DNA from 2 places in the Lysinibacillus sp. GW247-5R2A genome. Region 1 is predicted to be linked to the other one. Evidence: predicted binding sites of a transcription regulator. Region 1 holds the regulator's gene; the other holds the start of a gene.
The links. The regulator NrdR, encoded in region 1, represses ribonucleotide reductase genes. The targets are predictions, from matches to a motif close to AACACNATATATNGTGTT.
Positions count from the first base shown of each region.

Region 2: a site for NrdR is predicted at 3,919-3,936, ahead of AC07YC_RS10325 (vitamin B12-dependent ribonucleotide reductase). Genes of this name have one in related genera too.

Region 1 covers NZ_JBWKZL010000006.1:91,690-99,936, forward strand. Annotated here, with positions in the region: gene thrS (threonine--tRNA ligase) at 1-1,293, opposite strand, end outside; gene dnaI (primosomal protein DnaI) at 1,722-2,651, opposite strand; gene AC07YC_RS11000 (replication initiation and membrane attachment family protein) at 2,679-4,043, opposite strand; gene nrdR (transcriptional regulator NrdR) at 4,060-4,530, opposite strand; gene AC07YC_RS11010 (glyceraldehyde-3-phosphate dehydrogenase) at 4,713-5,735, opposite strand; gene coaE (dephospho-CoA kinase) at 5,940-6,533, opposite strand; gene mutM (bifunctional DNA-formamidopyrimidine glycosylase/DNA-(apurinic or apyrimidinic site) lyase) at 6,547-7,419, opposite strand; gene polA (DNA polymerase I) at 7,432-8,247, opposite strand, start outside.
Region 2 covers NZ_JBWKZL010000005.1:263,690-271,936, reverse strand. Annotated here, with positions in the region: gene AC07YC_RS10345 (glutaminase) at 1-350, shown strand, start outside; gene AC07YC_RS10340 (amino acid permease) at 385-1,722, opposite strand; glycine riboswitch at 1,888-1,964, opposite strand; gene AC07YC_RS10335 (rhodanese-like domain-containing protein) at 2,374-2,760, opposite strand; gene AC07YC_RS10330 (lipoate--protein ligase family protein) at 2,965-3,795, shown strand; gene AC07YC_RS10325 (vitamin B12-dependent ribonucleotide reductase) at 3,984-6,554, shown strand; gene AC07YC_RS10320 (alpha/beta hydrolase fold domain-containing protein) at 7,080-8,018, shown strand.

The DNA.
Region 1 (8,247 bases):
ATCTGCAGGGTCGCGATACGATAAACGGAATGAATAATCATTTAAATCGAAATCTTTATACACCTCTAAGATTAACTGCACTACTTTTTGGAACTCTGCTTTAATTTGGTCTGGGCGAACAAAGATATGTGCATCGTTTAAAGTCATTCCACGTACACGCTGTAGGCCAGAAACTGCTCCTGACATTTCATAGCGGTGCATTGTACCAAGCTCTGCAATGCGTAATGGTAAACTACGGTAAGAATGCATGCTATTTTTGTAAACCATCATATGGTGAGGACAGTTCATTGGACGCATAATTAATGTCTCGTTGTCCATTTCCATTGGTGGGAAAATAGAATCTTGGTAATGATCCCAGTGACCTGAAGTTTGGTAAAGCTCTTTTGAACCTAATACAGGTGTATAAACATGCTTATACCCAAGAGATAATTCTTTATCGACGATATAACGCTCAATAACACGACGAATTGTTGCACCATTTGGTAACCAAAGTGGTAAACCTTGGCCGACTTTTTGAGAAGTTGTAAATAGCTCTAATTCCTTCCCGATTTTACGGTGATCACGTTCTTTTGCTTCTTCTAGCATTTGTAGGTGATGTTTTAATTCTTCTTTTTTGAAGAAAGCCGTACCATAAATACGTTGGAGCATTTTGTTATCAGAGTTTCCTCTCCAATAGGCACCTGCTAATGATAACAGCTTGAATTCGCGAAGTTTACCAGTAGATGGTACGTGAATACCACGGCAAAGATCGAAAAATTCCCCTTGATAATAAATGGACACTTGCTCATCTGCAGGGATTGCTTCTAGTAATTCTAGTTTATATTCATCGCCAATTTCTTCATACATCGTTTGTGCTTCCGCACGACTTACATTTTTACGTTCTACCTCTAGATTTTCAGCAATAATTTTTTTCATTTCCTTTTCAATTGCTGGTAGATCTTCGGCAGTGATTGGTGTAGGAGAATCAATATCGTAGTAGAACCCACCATCGATAACAGGTCCAATACCAAGTTTTACATCAGGGAATAAACGTTTAATTGCCTGTGCAGTTAAGTGGGCTGTTGAGTGACGTAAAATTTCAAGTGCTTCTGCATCATCTTGTGTGATAATGGCAATGGCAGCATCTTCTTCGATAGGTGTTTTTAAATCTACTAATACACCATTAATTTTACCTGCGTAAGCTTTTTTTCGTAAGCCAGGGCTGATTGATAAGGCTACGTCATCTGTTGATGTACCTTTTACAAATTCCTTTACAGCGCCATCTGGGAAAGTTAATTTAATCATTTCTGACATATTCGTTGCACTCCTTTGTTATGGTTGAATACATAATGATTGATGAAATGTTGACTAATAAATCAAGTGATACGGCTGCTTCTATGAGCGCTCTTCCCCTCGAATTGGGCGAGGTCTCTCCACAAAATAAAAAAAGCCCCGTCCCTCACGAAAGGGACGAAGCGTATGCTCGTGGTTCCACCCTTCTTCCTTCCGACTTATTAAGTCAGACGAAGCTCAAGGCTAGCTAACGGGCTAGGGACCGGCGAAAGATTATCCCTTTCGCTGCTCAGTAGGTAGTAAATGATGCGTTCATACTAGGAAGCTTTCAGCCGTTGACTTCCCTCTCTAGAAGCTGATACACAAAATTCATGTCCTCATCAATGCATATTGATATTTAGTATATGAGTCAGTATACGCTCGATTGTCGAAAAATGCAACTACCAATGTTACATCCTACGGTTATTGCCACGCATTTCAATTGGCTCTGTTAAGGCTTTAATACGCTCCATTATACGGCCCGCCTTGACAACCTCAATATCACCTTTTTGCGATTGGGCTAAATGGTGCTCTAATTCTCCATAATTAAAATTAGATGTAATAAACGTTGGCAATTGCTCAGCCATTCGATAATGGAAAATAGTTCCTAAAATTTCATCCCTTGTCCATGCGGTCATTGTTTCTGCCCCTAAATCATCGAGCATTAAAACAGGAGCCTTTTTAATATAATCTATTTTTTCATTCAATGTATTATCGCCAATAGCATTTTTCATTTCCCGTAAAAATTCTGGCACGAAAACAACAACTGAACGTATTTTAGTAGACGCTAATTCATTGGCAAGTGCACCAAGTACAAAAGACTTCCCTACGCCGAATTTACCGTATAAGTAAAAACCTTTTGAAGGTAAATGACCTGATTCTTTTGTCGCTTTAACAAATTGCGCTGCTTTTTGGGCAATCATCACTCGAGACTCATCATCAATACTTAAATCGTGAATCGTTGCTTGAAGCACATCTTTCGGCATATGCATACTAGCAATCATATTCGCGACATCCCGACGCTCTTCTTCTCTAATTTTTTGCTCACAGCGTACATAATCCATTTCAACTGTATTCCGAACTACCCTTAAAGTAGGAAGGAAGCCTTTTAAATAGTTTGTACAATGTTCTGTGTTATCACAACCACAGCATTCCGTAGATTGACTAATAAATTCATGGAGCTTAGGTAAATTTCGTTCGATATTATCGTAGCTTAATTCATCTGCATGACGTGCTAGAAATTCTTGTACGCGTGGATTTTCTAAAATTTCACGTCGCATGGCTTCATAGCGTTCTTGAAACGAGGGTACATTAATAGCTCGTTTTAATGGTCCATTTATAGGTTCGATTGTTGCTCACCTTCTTTACTATTCACTTTTCCCCAGCATCTCTAATATTTTTTGACGTTCTTTTTCAAAATCTATCGTGCTAGAAGTACTTTCCTCTTGTTTCTCATCACGTTTATAAAACCACTCGGGGACTTTTTCTTCTCGTTGATGTCCTGAACGTCCCTTAGCTCGCTGGCTTGTTTTAGTGGATGTTTGAGGTTTGTTTTTCCAAGTTGTATATTTATCATGCTCTTGGCGTGCAAGTTCCATTGCTTCTTTAGCAGTTTGGATATTTTTACGCACCCAATGATCCGCAATTGTTTCCACATATTTTTTAGGTAACTTCATATCCGTTGTTAACATAACATACTCAAGTAACGCATTGACTACCCCAATCGGCATGCCATGCTGCACAATTAAACTTTCTGCAAGTTGCACAGATGTTTGCAAAGGTTCTTTCCCATTATTAATGTCACGCAATACTTGAATAGGAGCCGTAGTCTCTAAATAGTGTTGTAACTCCTGATCCTTCGATTTTTGTCCGGTTTCTTCCACTGGCAACGGCTCGCTAACTCTCGCTATTTTGGGGGGCTCTTTTGACATTGTTAACTTGTAGAAATCAGCAGCTGCCTTGCGTAAGCGCTCCTGTGAAATCCCTAAATCATCGTCTAAAGCAAGAATCACTACTTTTTGCATATCAAGCGCTGTTAAATGATATAAAAATGCCAGCTTAGCAATAGCCTCACGAACTTCTAATGTCAGTAAATTGGATGGCACCAATTGCTCAGATAAACCTGCTTTCAACAGATCGAAGTCAAATTGCTCCAAATAAAAAGGATACACCCTTTGTTGTTTATCCTTACGATTCGTATCCACTTGTAAATCTGATGGAATATTGGAATGAACGGGCTTATAGACATCTATAAAGGCACGAGATACATCTTTAAAATCCGCGTCCCTCACAGGGGATATAAAACGTTGCCGTAAATTACGATATGCCTGCTCTCCAATTTTGCTAAATAAAAACATCGATAACAACGGGTCTTTCATAAAGCTTTCCGCATCTAATGGGCGCTGCAGCTCATATAAAAAACTTCGCTCACCAGCATTTTCTTTTTTCCATGTACGTAGTAAACCAATCGCTTCAAGGGCTATACGCGCCTCAAACACTTTACCAATAGGCAGCCCGAGCACATTCATTAAATAATAATGTGTCATTTGCGGCTTTGGTATCTGCTCTGCTTCTGCCCATAAAGTTAAATAAAGGCTTATAGGGTCTGAGCCCGTTAACGGTTGATAGAATAATGTTACTAATTGACGCTCTTGAGTAGAAAATGCATGAGGTAGACGAATGTCAAAAGGATCGCCAGGCTGCAATTCCTTAAATAAATGAATCAACGTCATTCATCCTCTCTATTTTCTATGATTTCTGCTCCGTTTGACGTTGAATAATATCTTTAATCTCCTCGATAAAGACATTGATATCCTTAAACTGTCGGTAGACCGATGCAAAACGGACATACGCCACCTCATCAATTTTGGCTAAGCGATCCATTACCAATTCACCGACATCTTCTGAGCGTACTTCTGAATTTCCTATACGACGAAGATCTTTTTCAATTGATAGGACAAGCTGCTCCAGTATATCAAGCGCAACTGGGCGTTTCTCACAGGCACGAATAAGTCCACGAAGTACCTTTTCACGGCTAAATTCCTCTCGTGAACCTTCTTTTTTCACTACAACTAATGGGGTCTCTTCAATTTTTTCAAACGTTGTAAAACGGAAGCCACATGACTCACATTCACGACGTCTACGAATTTCTTTATTATCATCTACTGGCCTCGAATCCACAACACGCGTTCCGTTAAATTGGCAAGATGGACATCTCATATAATTACTCTCCTGGTTTACAACAATTTAATATTTCTATTATAACAAATTTCCTACATATAAGAAAAGTGCATTCACGTAGTGAGCTCATGATAAACCTAAAGCACCTAAAGTACAAGGAAAGTTTTTTAAAAAAAGCACATTGAAACCAGTTAGATTTCAATGTGCTCAAAATGAAAATATTATGCGTTTACCGTTTCTAATGCATTAGCCACTTTTTTCACTAGGTCAACAACGCGTGCAGAGTAACCCCACTCATTGTCATACCAAGCAAGTACTTTCACTTTACGGTTACCTAATACCATTGTGGAAAGTCCATCAACTGTTGATGAGTAAGTCGTTGTGTTGTAATCAGAAGATACTAGTGGTTCAACTGAGAAATTTAAAATGCCTTTCATTGGACCTTCTGTTACAGCTTTTACGAATGCTGCATTAACAGCGTCCACTGTTACATCTGTATTTAAATCTACTACAAGGTCAACCAAAGAAACATTGGGTGTTGGAACTCGAAGTGCCATACCATGAATTTTACCTTCTAACTCAGGTAAAACTAATTTTAATGCTTTGGCAGCGCCTGTAGATGTAGGAATAATTGATTGTGCACACCCACGTGCACGACGTAAATCTTTATGTGGATTATCTAAGTTCTTTTGATCGTTTGTATAAGCATGAACAGTTGTCATTAAACCATTATCAATACCAAATGTATCATTTAACACTTTCGCTACTGGTGCTAAGCAGTTTGTTGTACAAGAAGCGTTTGAAATTACATCATGTTTAGCAATATCAAGTTTGTCATCATTCACACCTAAAACAATTGTTACATCTTCGTTTTTACCAGGTGCTGTTAAGATAACTTTTTTCGCGCCAGCTTCTAAGTGCATTGCTGCTTTATCACGTTCATTAAATTTACCTGTAGCTTCGATAACGATATCAACACCCATTGTAGTCCAAGGTAATTTTAATGGATCGCGTTCTCTAATAATTTGAACACGTTTGCCATTTACAACTAAAGCATCGCCTGCTGGTTCTACTGTACCTTCAAATGTTCCGTGATTTGTGTCATACTTAATCAAATGTGCTAACGTTTCTGCTGGATAGCTAGCGTTAATAGCAACAATATTTAAATTTTCTTGTACGATCGCTTGGCGGAAAACCATACGTCCGATACGTCCGAAACCATTAATAGCAATTGATACTGTCATTTAAAAATCCTCCTGTGAGTACATACTCAGATTAATTATATACTTTATGGTGATTAGTATAACACAATTTTAAAAAAGATGAACATTAAATAGTCATATTATAAAAGTTCTTATTTTCTGAAAAATTATCTTTTATTATGGCATTTGCCCATAAAAAAATGTGTAGCAAGATTTACTTGCTACACATTTTCAGCTTGAAACACTTTAAATTACATCCCAGAAAGCTAGAATTTTCTTTAATTGTTCCTCTGTATTTTCCAGATTTTCATTATTATAAATGACCGCATGAGCTCCCTTTTCTTTGACAGACATAGGCAACTGTGAGTGCATGCGTGCTAAGGCATCCTCTTTTGATAATTGATTGCGTTCCATTAAGCGTCGAAGCTGAACCTCTTCACTTACCGACACTACAATGATACGCTCTACAAAATGCTGAAGCTTACTTTCAAATAACAGGGGAATATCCATGACAACATGCTCATGGCCACCTTCTAAATAGGCATCGCGTTGTCGTAGCATTTCCTTTCTAATGGCCGGATGCATAATATCATTTAAAATTTTGCGTTTGGCAGGCTCATGAAAAATAATATCTCCAAGCATTGTCCGATTTAAATTGCCATCCTCTAGTAAAATATCTTGGCCGAAGTTTTCTGCAATAAATGCCAGTGTCTCCGTTCCTGGCTCGACGACATCTCGCGCTACAATATCTGCATCAACAATCGGCAATCCTAGTTCGAGCATCATTTTTGCTACTGTACTTTTTCCGCTTGCAATACTTCCTGTAAGTCCGATAATCATTGTTAAATCCCCTTTAATGTTGACAATTTGGGCAAAAAACCGATGTTCGCCCACCAATCGTCATCTGACTTGTCGCCGTTTCACATGCTGGGCATATCTTTTTCCCATACATTTTCAAACGATTCTGCATGCTCCCAGCTTCCCCATTAATATTTCGATAATCAGAGATGGTTGAACCACCTGCTTCAATACTTTGACGCAAAACAGCAACGATCTCCTCAAATAGTGCTCGTTTACGCTTCTCACTGATACGGTTCATTTTTCGAGCAGGATGAATTCTTTGAGCAAACAGCGCCTCCGTTGCATAAATATTGCCACAGCCCGAAACGACTTGCCCATCCATAATCACTTCTTTTACGGCTTTATTCACATATTTCGGTAATGTTGATTTTGTTATAAAAAAATCACACGCTAAATCATCAAACGGCTCTGGCGCCATTTTTGTTAATGGTATATGATCTTCAATTTTTGCCAAAAATCGCAATTCACCAAAGCGTCGTATATCCGAATAAATTAAGTAACCACCATCAGCCATTTTAAATGTAGCATGGATATGCTTTTGGAATTTTGCTTCATCGATGTCTTCTGGTGAATTCACAACAAACCATGCCCCTGTCATTCCTAAGTGACTAACAAGTACATAAGGAACCTCATCTTTCAATAAGTGAAAGAAAATATATTTCGCACGTCGTTCAATGTTTGTAATCGTCATTTCAGACAACGTTAATTCAAATGCATCAGGCTCTGCTTGCTTAACAATACATTGTTTCCCCTCACTAAAAGAAAAGTGTACCCTTTCAGATAGCTGTACATGTTGAATTGTACGTCCTTCAACCTTTGGCTTCAATGCCTGGACGACACCTTCTACCTCTGGTAATTCAGGCATTTGAACCCCTCCTTATTTTGCTTCATACCATGTTGAACCATGGTTAAAATCTACTCTTAGTGGTACGGAAAGCTCGATTGCATTTTCCATTACCTCTGGCACAATTTTTTCTAGCAACGCAATCTCTCCCTTAGGTGCTTCAAAGATTAACTCATCATGCACTTGTAAAAGTAGCTTCGCCTGCATATTTTCCTTTTTTAGTCGAGCATCCATATCAATCATCGCTTTTTTAATAATATCCGCAGCACTTCCCTGAATCGGGGTATTCATCGCCGTACGCTCAGCAAAGCTTCTTAAATTAAAGTTTGAGCTCGTAATATCTGGTAAATAACGACGTCTATTTAAAATTGTTGTAACATAGCCATTGAACTTCGCATTTTGCACAATATCTTCCATATATTGTTTAACACCAGGGAAACTAGCGAAATATTTCTCGATAAACGTTGCCGCTTCCTTACGGGTAATATCTAAATTTTGTGATAGACCATAATCACTGATACCATAAACAATGCCAAAGTTAACAGCCTTCGCTGCACGACGCATATTACTATCAACTTCATCTTCAGATACATGGAATACGTCCATTGCTGTTCGTGTATGAACGTCCATCCCTTCACGGAATGCCTCTACAAGGTTTTTATCCTCCGACATATGTGCGAGTACCCGCAATTCGATTTGCGAATAGTCCGCTGAAAACAGTATCCAATCCTCATTTGAAGGAACAAATGCTTGACGGATTTTACGTCCCTCCTCTAAACGGATAGGGATGTTTTGTAAATTTGGATCTGTTGAGCTTAGTCGTCCTGTAGCGGTTAATGCTTGTTGGAA
Region 2 (8,247 bases), on a different contig from region 1:
CCGATTTAGCGATGATTGGTTTAGTTATCGCTAATGATGGCTATCATCCGCTATTAAAGAAACAATTATTTCCTAAACAAGTGGCAAAATTAGCAAAGGCTCTAATGGTAACATGCGGTATGTACAATGCTTCAGGGAAATTTGCGGCATTTATTGGACTTCCTGCTAAAAGTGGTGTTTCTGGTGCCATTCTTACCGCTGTCCCAGGCCATGCAGGATTAGATTCACCATTCCCTGCTGGCTGTGGAATAGGTATTTATGGACCAGCCATTGATCCTATCGGGAATAGTGTCGCAGGTGTCCAATTACTGAAACATTTAGCGACAGAATGGGATATGACCATTTTTTAACGAGTAGAAGATGACTTCAGAGTGAGCTCTGAAGTCATCTTTTTTTCATTTTATATAGAATGAAAAGGGCAATAAACCAAATAGGTGTTAGTAGAAGAGCTGTACGTGTTGCCTCTGAAATAAACATCACAATTAATAGGAAAGCAAAAAACGCAAGCACTACGTAGTTAATAAAAGGTGTCAGCGGTGCTTTGAAGCTTGAGGCTTCATGTAGGGCACGATTTTTCCGTTTATAGATGATGTGAGAAATGATGATAATACTCCACACCCATATGAAGCAAATCGCACTAATAGTCGTTACGATACTAAAGGCATTCTCTGGCATTAACTTACTTAACAGTGCCCCTACAGATACAACAATTGCAGAAATGACTAGTGCATTACTTGGAACACTATTTTTATTGAGCTTAGCAAAAGCAGGTGATGCTTGTTTATTTTTACCAAGATTAAAGAGCATGCGACTTGTTGAAAATAAACCACTATTACCAGCAGATGCGGCTGAAGTGAGCACAACAAAATTAATAATACCTGCAGCAATTGGAATGCCCGCTAATGTAAATACTTGGACAAATGGACTGCTTGTGGCAGACATTTCATACCATGGATTGATACATAGGATGACAAACAGTGCCCCTACATAAAAGAGTAAAATTCGAAATGGTATTTTATTAATAGCAGAAGGAATGTTTTTTTGTGGGTCCGCAGTCTCGGCTGCCGATACCCCTACTAATTCCACACCGACAAAAGCGAAAACAACCATCTGAAAGGCCATTAAAAAGCCATATACTCCATTTGGAAACAGGCCGCCGTGGACCCAAAGATTATCTACTGAAACCGTCCCTGAGCTTGTTTGAAAGCCTGTCACTAACATAATAAGTCCAAGGATAATGAGCGCCACAATGGTAATCACTTTAATGATAGCAAACCAAAATTCTAACTCCCCAAATAGTTTGACCGTCAATAAATTCAGTAGTAGTAATACTACTAAACAACCAATAGCTGGAACCCATTGAGGGATATCAAACCAATATTGTGTATAAACCCCCACAGCGATAATATCTGCCATCGCCGTCATGATCCAACAGAACCAGTAGGTCCAGCCTGTTACATACCCTGCCCATGGCCCTATGTATTCGGAGGCAAAATCCGTAAATGATGTATATCCTGAATTCGATAATAATAGTTCGCCCAATGCACGCATAACAAAAAAGAGTGCCGTTCCGACAATTAAATAGGCAAGGATGATCGAAGGCCCTGCTAATGCAATGGCTTTCCCAGAGCCTAGAAATAAACCGGTTCCTATTGTCCCACCAATGGCAATAAGCTGTACATGGCGATTTTTTAATTCACGTTTTAATTGTTGCTGTTCCACGTTAATCCCCCCAAAGATGCATAAAAAATAATGACTGGAAAAATAAAAAAAGAGACTAGTTGTGACACTAGTCTCGGAAAAACGTCAGAATAACAAATACCATTTGATCACGGATGGTTCATGAAATCATCGTAACCATCGTATGGCATCGCTTAAAAAAGCTGTTATTACTCCTCTGTCCTTTTGCCTGAGATAGTGAACCCTTCGGCGACGCACAATGCGCTCTCTCCAGAACTGCTCCTGCTATAGTTTGATCCATAGCATTCATAGCTTATTAATTTTTTATCATAAATATTATTTTAAGATATTATATATCCTAGCAGTGCTTTTACAATTATTCAACTAGAAATTTATATTATTTTCAGAAAAATAGAAGAATGTAGTGCATAAATGAAAATTACTAACGATAATTAGTATTTTTGGACATACAAAGATTTCCGTAGTATGCGCAAATGGGTAAATACGAAAGCTTAATGTGGAAGAAATGAAGTGGGGACAAGTGAGGGGGAGGAGGATCATTATAGTATGAACGAGTGTACGAAATAGCCACTTAAAGTTTTGCAATAGATATAATATAGTAGAAACTCTGAATTTTTTGTATAAAAAGAAGCCGTCTCCTAGTTCTTTGAGACGACTTTTTTTAGGGAAATATTAATATTTTTTGGCTTTTATTTTACCTGTCCAAGTTTTGAAACCGCCTTGAAGTTGGTAAATTTGGTTGTACCCACGTTTTTTAAGAAATAGTGCAGCACGTGAGCTACGGCCTGTATTTTGACAGTATAAATATACTGGTAAATCTGGGCGAATTTCTTTATAACGTTGACGTAATGTTGTGGAAGGAACATTTCGTGCGCCAAGAATGTGACCAGCATCAAATTCTTTTTGTTCACGAACATCGATTAGCTGCGCTTTACGATAGCCTTCAATAAATTGTTCTTGTGTTAAGTTGGTTACAGCTTTTTTGAGTCTTAGTGCATTAATACCGATGTATGCAATTACGACTACTAAAACGACACCGATTGTGATAAGTATGTCCAAGATTTTCTTACCCCTTTCTATCTTCTTTATTATTATAAAAGATGCGCTAGCGATAGTCCAATGAGTTTGATAAAATTAACTAGATTGTGGCGAATTCGTCGATATCGTTTGAAAAGCCACAACTTGAACTGTAACGTAATCTTCGTTAAGGTTGAACCGCAGGTGGGGCCTGAGGTATTTTTATAAATTGTAGGAGATGAACATATGACAACTTGGTATTTTTTAAATTCAGGGAAATGTAGTCCTTCTTTTAATATGGCACTAGATGAAGCATTACTTGATTGGCATAGTGAGGGGTTCATTCCACCAGTCATTCGTTTTTATGAGTGGGAACCGGCAACATTATCAATCGGTTATTTTCAGCAAGCCAAAAAAGATATAAATTTAGATGCTGTACGTGAGCAAGGCTTAGGTTTTGTACGTCGACCAACTGGTGGACGAGCTGTGCTGCATGAGCATGAGCTCACATATAGTGTCATCGTAACAGAAAGCTATCCAAATATGCCAGAGTCAGTGACAGAGGCGTACCGTGTGCTAAGTGAGGGAATCTTGCAAGGTTTCCATAACTTAGGGATGGATGCCTATTTTAGTGTCCCTGATACAGAGGAGAAAAGAGCAGACTTAAAGAGTCCGAAAAGTGCTGTATGCTTTGATGCTCCAAGCTGGTATGAGCTGGTAGTCGAAGGGAAAAAAATAGCGGGAAGTGCGCAAACACGTCAAAAAGGTGTTATATTGCAGCATGGTGCCATTTTATTAGATTTAGATCAGGAGAAGTTATTATCGGTCTTTAATTTTTCGAGTGAAGAAGCGAAGGATCGTATGCGCAGAAAATTACCAGAGAAAGCAGTAGCGATTAACAGTCTTGTGGATGAACCTGTGACAGTTGAACAATGTGTGACTGCTTTTCGAGATGGTTTTGCAAAATCGTTGCAAATTGAATTAAAACCATTTACACTTTCTGAGGAGCAGTTAGAATATGTCCGTGCATTAGAAGAAAAAAAATATGCATCTGATGAATGGAACTTCAAAAAGTAAAAAATGGTATAAAAAAAATATTTTTAAGCGTTCAATCCTTGCTATTACAAGTAGTTACGATTCTATTGAAAAAAGCAAGAGTTGAATTGAAAATCTATATATAGTATCTTTTTTAAAGACATATACACAATATGTAGTGTTTAACAACACATGATATTGTGTATTTATTTTGTAAGGGAGGCAAAACGATGGTACTCACAAATCATCAACCCGATGTAAACAATCAATTTGAACAGTTAAACAAAGATATCGAACAATTCCCGCAGGTACACCCTGTCACGCCTGATATGCACATCAAGCACAAAGGTGTATCAAGACTTGTCATGATCGATCGCTACTCGTTTAAAGACACAGAAAAGAAAACACTAAAAGCCGGTGACTTTGTTGTTTTAACGGTAAAAGCTGATCCAAAATTCCCTGCACGTGGTTTAGGGACAATTCAAAAGCTGGACATGACTACAAAAACAGCTGATATTTTGATTGAGGAAGATTATCGTAGCGTTTTAGACGATCCACAGGAGCAAGAAACGGGTGTGATTACGCGTTCAATTGACGTGCTTGAGAAGCCTCTTGAGATTTTTTATGAACAAATCGCTAAACGAAATGCAACAGGACTGGCGGTTGTTGAAAAAACACCAGAAAAACGCCAAGAATGGTTTGAAAAATTTTATGAGCAATTAGTGTCCTTAAAGTTCATTCCTGCTGGACGAGTAATATACGGAGCAGGATCTGAAACAGATGTAACATTCTTTAACTGTTACGTAATGCCTTTTGTTGCGGATTCACGCGAAGGTATTAGTGATCACCGAAAGCAAGTAATGGAAATTATGAGCCGTGGTGGTGGTGTAGGAACAAATGGTTCCACATTACGTCCACGCAACACATTGGCACGTGGTGTAAACGGTAAATCATCAGGTTCTGTTTCTTGGTTAGATGATATTGCTAAATTAACACATCTTGTAGAGCAAGGTGGCTCACGTCGTGGAGCACAAATGATTATGCTTGCCGATTGGCATCCAGATATTGTGGAGTTTATTATTTCGAAAATGCAAAACCCACGTATTCTGCGTTACCTAATTGAAAATACAACGGATGAAACGATCATCCGTCTAGCGAAAGAGAAATTAAACTTCAAGCCACTTTCTATGCAGGAAGAAGCGATGTACCAAGGCATTGTAAACTATAAAAGCATTGAAGGTTTAGGTGGATTTGATACGGCCATTATTCGTGAGGCTGAAAATAAATTACGTGATGGTGGCACATATACTGTGCATAACTCAGAGTTTTTAACAGGTGCAAACATCTCCGTAACATTAACAAAAGAATTTATGGAAGCTGTTGAAAAAGATGCTGATTTCGAACTGCGTTTCCCAGCGGTTGAAGAATACTCGAAAGAAGAAATGCATGCTTACAACACAGAATGGCATCATGTTGGTGACGTTCGTGAATGGGAGAAAATGGGCTATAAAATCCGCACATATCGCACGATCAAAGCGAAAGAATTGTGGAATTTAATTAATGTATGTGCAACATACTCTGCAGAGCCAGGAATTTTCTTTATCGACAATGCCAATGATATGACGAATGCAAAGGCATATGGTCAAAGCGTTGTTGCAACTAATCCATGTGGGGAACAACCACTTGCGCCATACTCAGTGTGTAACTTGGCAGCGGTAAACCTTGCACAATTTGCGAATAAAGACAACCAAACTGTAGATTACGAAGCACTACGTGAAACGGTTCGTGTCGGTGTCCGTATGCAGGATAACGTTATTGATGCAACACCATACTTCTTAGAAGAGAACCGTGTACAAGCACTAGGTGAGCGTCGTGTTGGTCTGGGCGTAATGGGCCTAGCTGATTTACTCATTTATTGTGAGAAAGAATACGGTTCTGAAGCAGGTAATGCTTTAGTCGATGAAATCTTTAAAACAATTGCTGAAACAGCGTATGAGGCGTCTACAGAGCTTGCTAAAGAGCGTGGAAGCTTCCCATTCTTAGTAGGTGCTACAGACGAAGAAACAGCTCGTTTACGTAAAGCTTTCACAGAAACAGGCTTTATGCAAAAAATGCCTGCACACATTAAGGAGCAAATTTTGGCAACAGGTATCCGTAACTCCCATTTATTAACGGTTGCTCCAACGGGTTCAACAGGAACAATGGTAGGCGTAGCAACAGGTCTTGAGCCATACTTCTCCTTCACTTACTACCGTTCTGGCCGTCTAGGTAAGTTCATTGAAGTGAAAGCTGAAATTGTCAAAGAATATTTAGATCGTCATCCAGAGGCTAATGAGCAAGAGCTTCCAGAATGGTTTGTAACGGCAATGGAGCTAAAACCAGAGGCACATGCGGATGTACAATGTATTATTCAAAAATGGATTGATTCATCGATCTCTAAAACAGTAAACGCGCCAAAAGGCTATACTGTACAACAGGTTGAAAAAGTATATGAGCGACTATATAAAGGTGGCGCTAAAGGTGGTACGGTCTATGTGGATGGTAGCCGTGATTCACAGGTACTTACGCTAAAAGCCGAAGAAAATGATATGGATCAACTATCATTTGAGGAGGAATTAGTAGAAGAACATACAACACGTCCAGTCGTATTAGTTGATACGATTCAAGCACTAGAGTCCACGACGGTAATTGGCTCGGACGTAGGAAATACATGTCCAGTATGTCGTAAAGGAACAGTCGAGGAAATGGGCGGCTGTAATACTTGTACAAACTGTGGCGCACAGTTAAAATGCGGCCTGTAAAATAGTAAAAAATGCTATCTTGTAGCTTTAAATAAAGCCATGATGAAACACCCCTTGGATTATTTTAATCCAAAGGGGTGTTTTTATATCTTAACGCACTTGAAACTGGTTGTTATGCCGGCATTGGCAAATCAATAAAGCTCGGAGTCTGATATTTTATATCACTAGTAAAAGGAAATTTTTCAGCTCCAATAGAATATATATATTGAATTATTGATGCGGGATAAAACATGAATAACTATCTGAAAGAAATTTCTCAAGACTTAATAAATTCAAATTTGAATCAATTTTAACTCAACCTTATTTCTTCAAAGAAGCGGATAGGTATTTTATTTTTAACATGCAAATTTGAAGGAGTATACGCCAATTTGTGGAATTAAAATAATGTCCGGTCAATTGTAATAAAGTTTGATGACAACACCTATTTTGTAAAGTACTCGCTAATGACATTTGATTTTAAGGCTTGTTTATGTAGGGTTCTCATACATCTAGCTAGGTAAAAAAATGGTGAAAGGGGATAGAGTAATGAGTATAGTGATTTTTAATGGAGAGCGTTCTGACGAAAGTGTTCTATTTGAAAAGTTGTTATTTTCCCAGAGTAATAAAGTGAGTTTTTCTAGTGTTGAGAATGCTAAACAGTTCATCAAGCAAAGAGCAACGGTGAATAATCAGCCCTATGTCATTGGAGATGATGTTCAATTTTTGAGTGTTAAGGATGAACAAACTTTTGAGGATATGCAAGTTTTTACATTAAATGATCAAAAGTCCTCGAAACAAAAAGTGATTCTTTATATTCATGGTGGGGCTTGGACGAATCAACCGTTAAATTTACATTGGCTGTTCATGGATAAAATAGCACAGGCATTACAGGCAAAAGTTATTGCTCCGATTTATCCGAAAGTACCTCATTTTAATCATAAGGACACGTACCAAAAAATGCTGCATCTCTATAATAGAATTTTAGAGACGGTTGAAAGCTCCAGTCAATTAACGATTATAGGAGATTCTGCAGGAGGTAATATAGCACTTGGTTTGGCCCAGCTCTTAAAGCAAGACCAATTGCCACAGCCACAAGATATTATTTTACTATCGGCTTGTGTTGACCTAAGTCTAGAAAATCCTCTTATCCCAGAATATGAAGAAAAGGACCCTATGCTAGCTAGTGAAGGAATGGGAGTCATCACAAAGATATGGGCAGCTGATAAGGATTTAAAGGACCCATTGATTAGTCCAATTTATGGTGATTTTCAAGGTCTAGCGAGTATTACTCATTTTATTGGCACCCATGAAAGTTTATATCCAGATGCAGTAAAGTTTGATGAACAACTAAGCGAGCAAGGGATTGAGATGACAACCTTTGTTTATCCTAAAATGAACCATGTATTTGTTGTCATGCCCATCCCAGAAGCACTAGATGCTCAACAGAAAATTATAAATATTATTCATAATAAAGTGCTGAAATAGAAAGGGTTACGCTAAATAAAATAGTGTGGAGATCCCAAGTGTGTTTTGATTTTCAAAACACGCTTTTTTTATTTCCAGTTTTCATAAACGGATTTTTATGCTATACCCCCTCAAATCTTATTCTATAAACGATAATTAATTGTAAAGCTAGCTTGACATAATAAGAGATGTAAAGTAAACTTTACTTATTGCAAAATGTACAGTTTACTTTACATTTAATGAGGAGGCA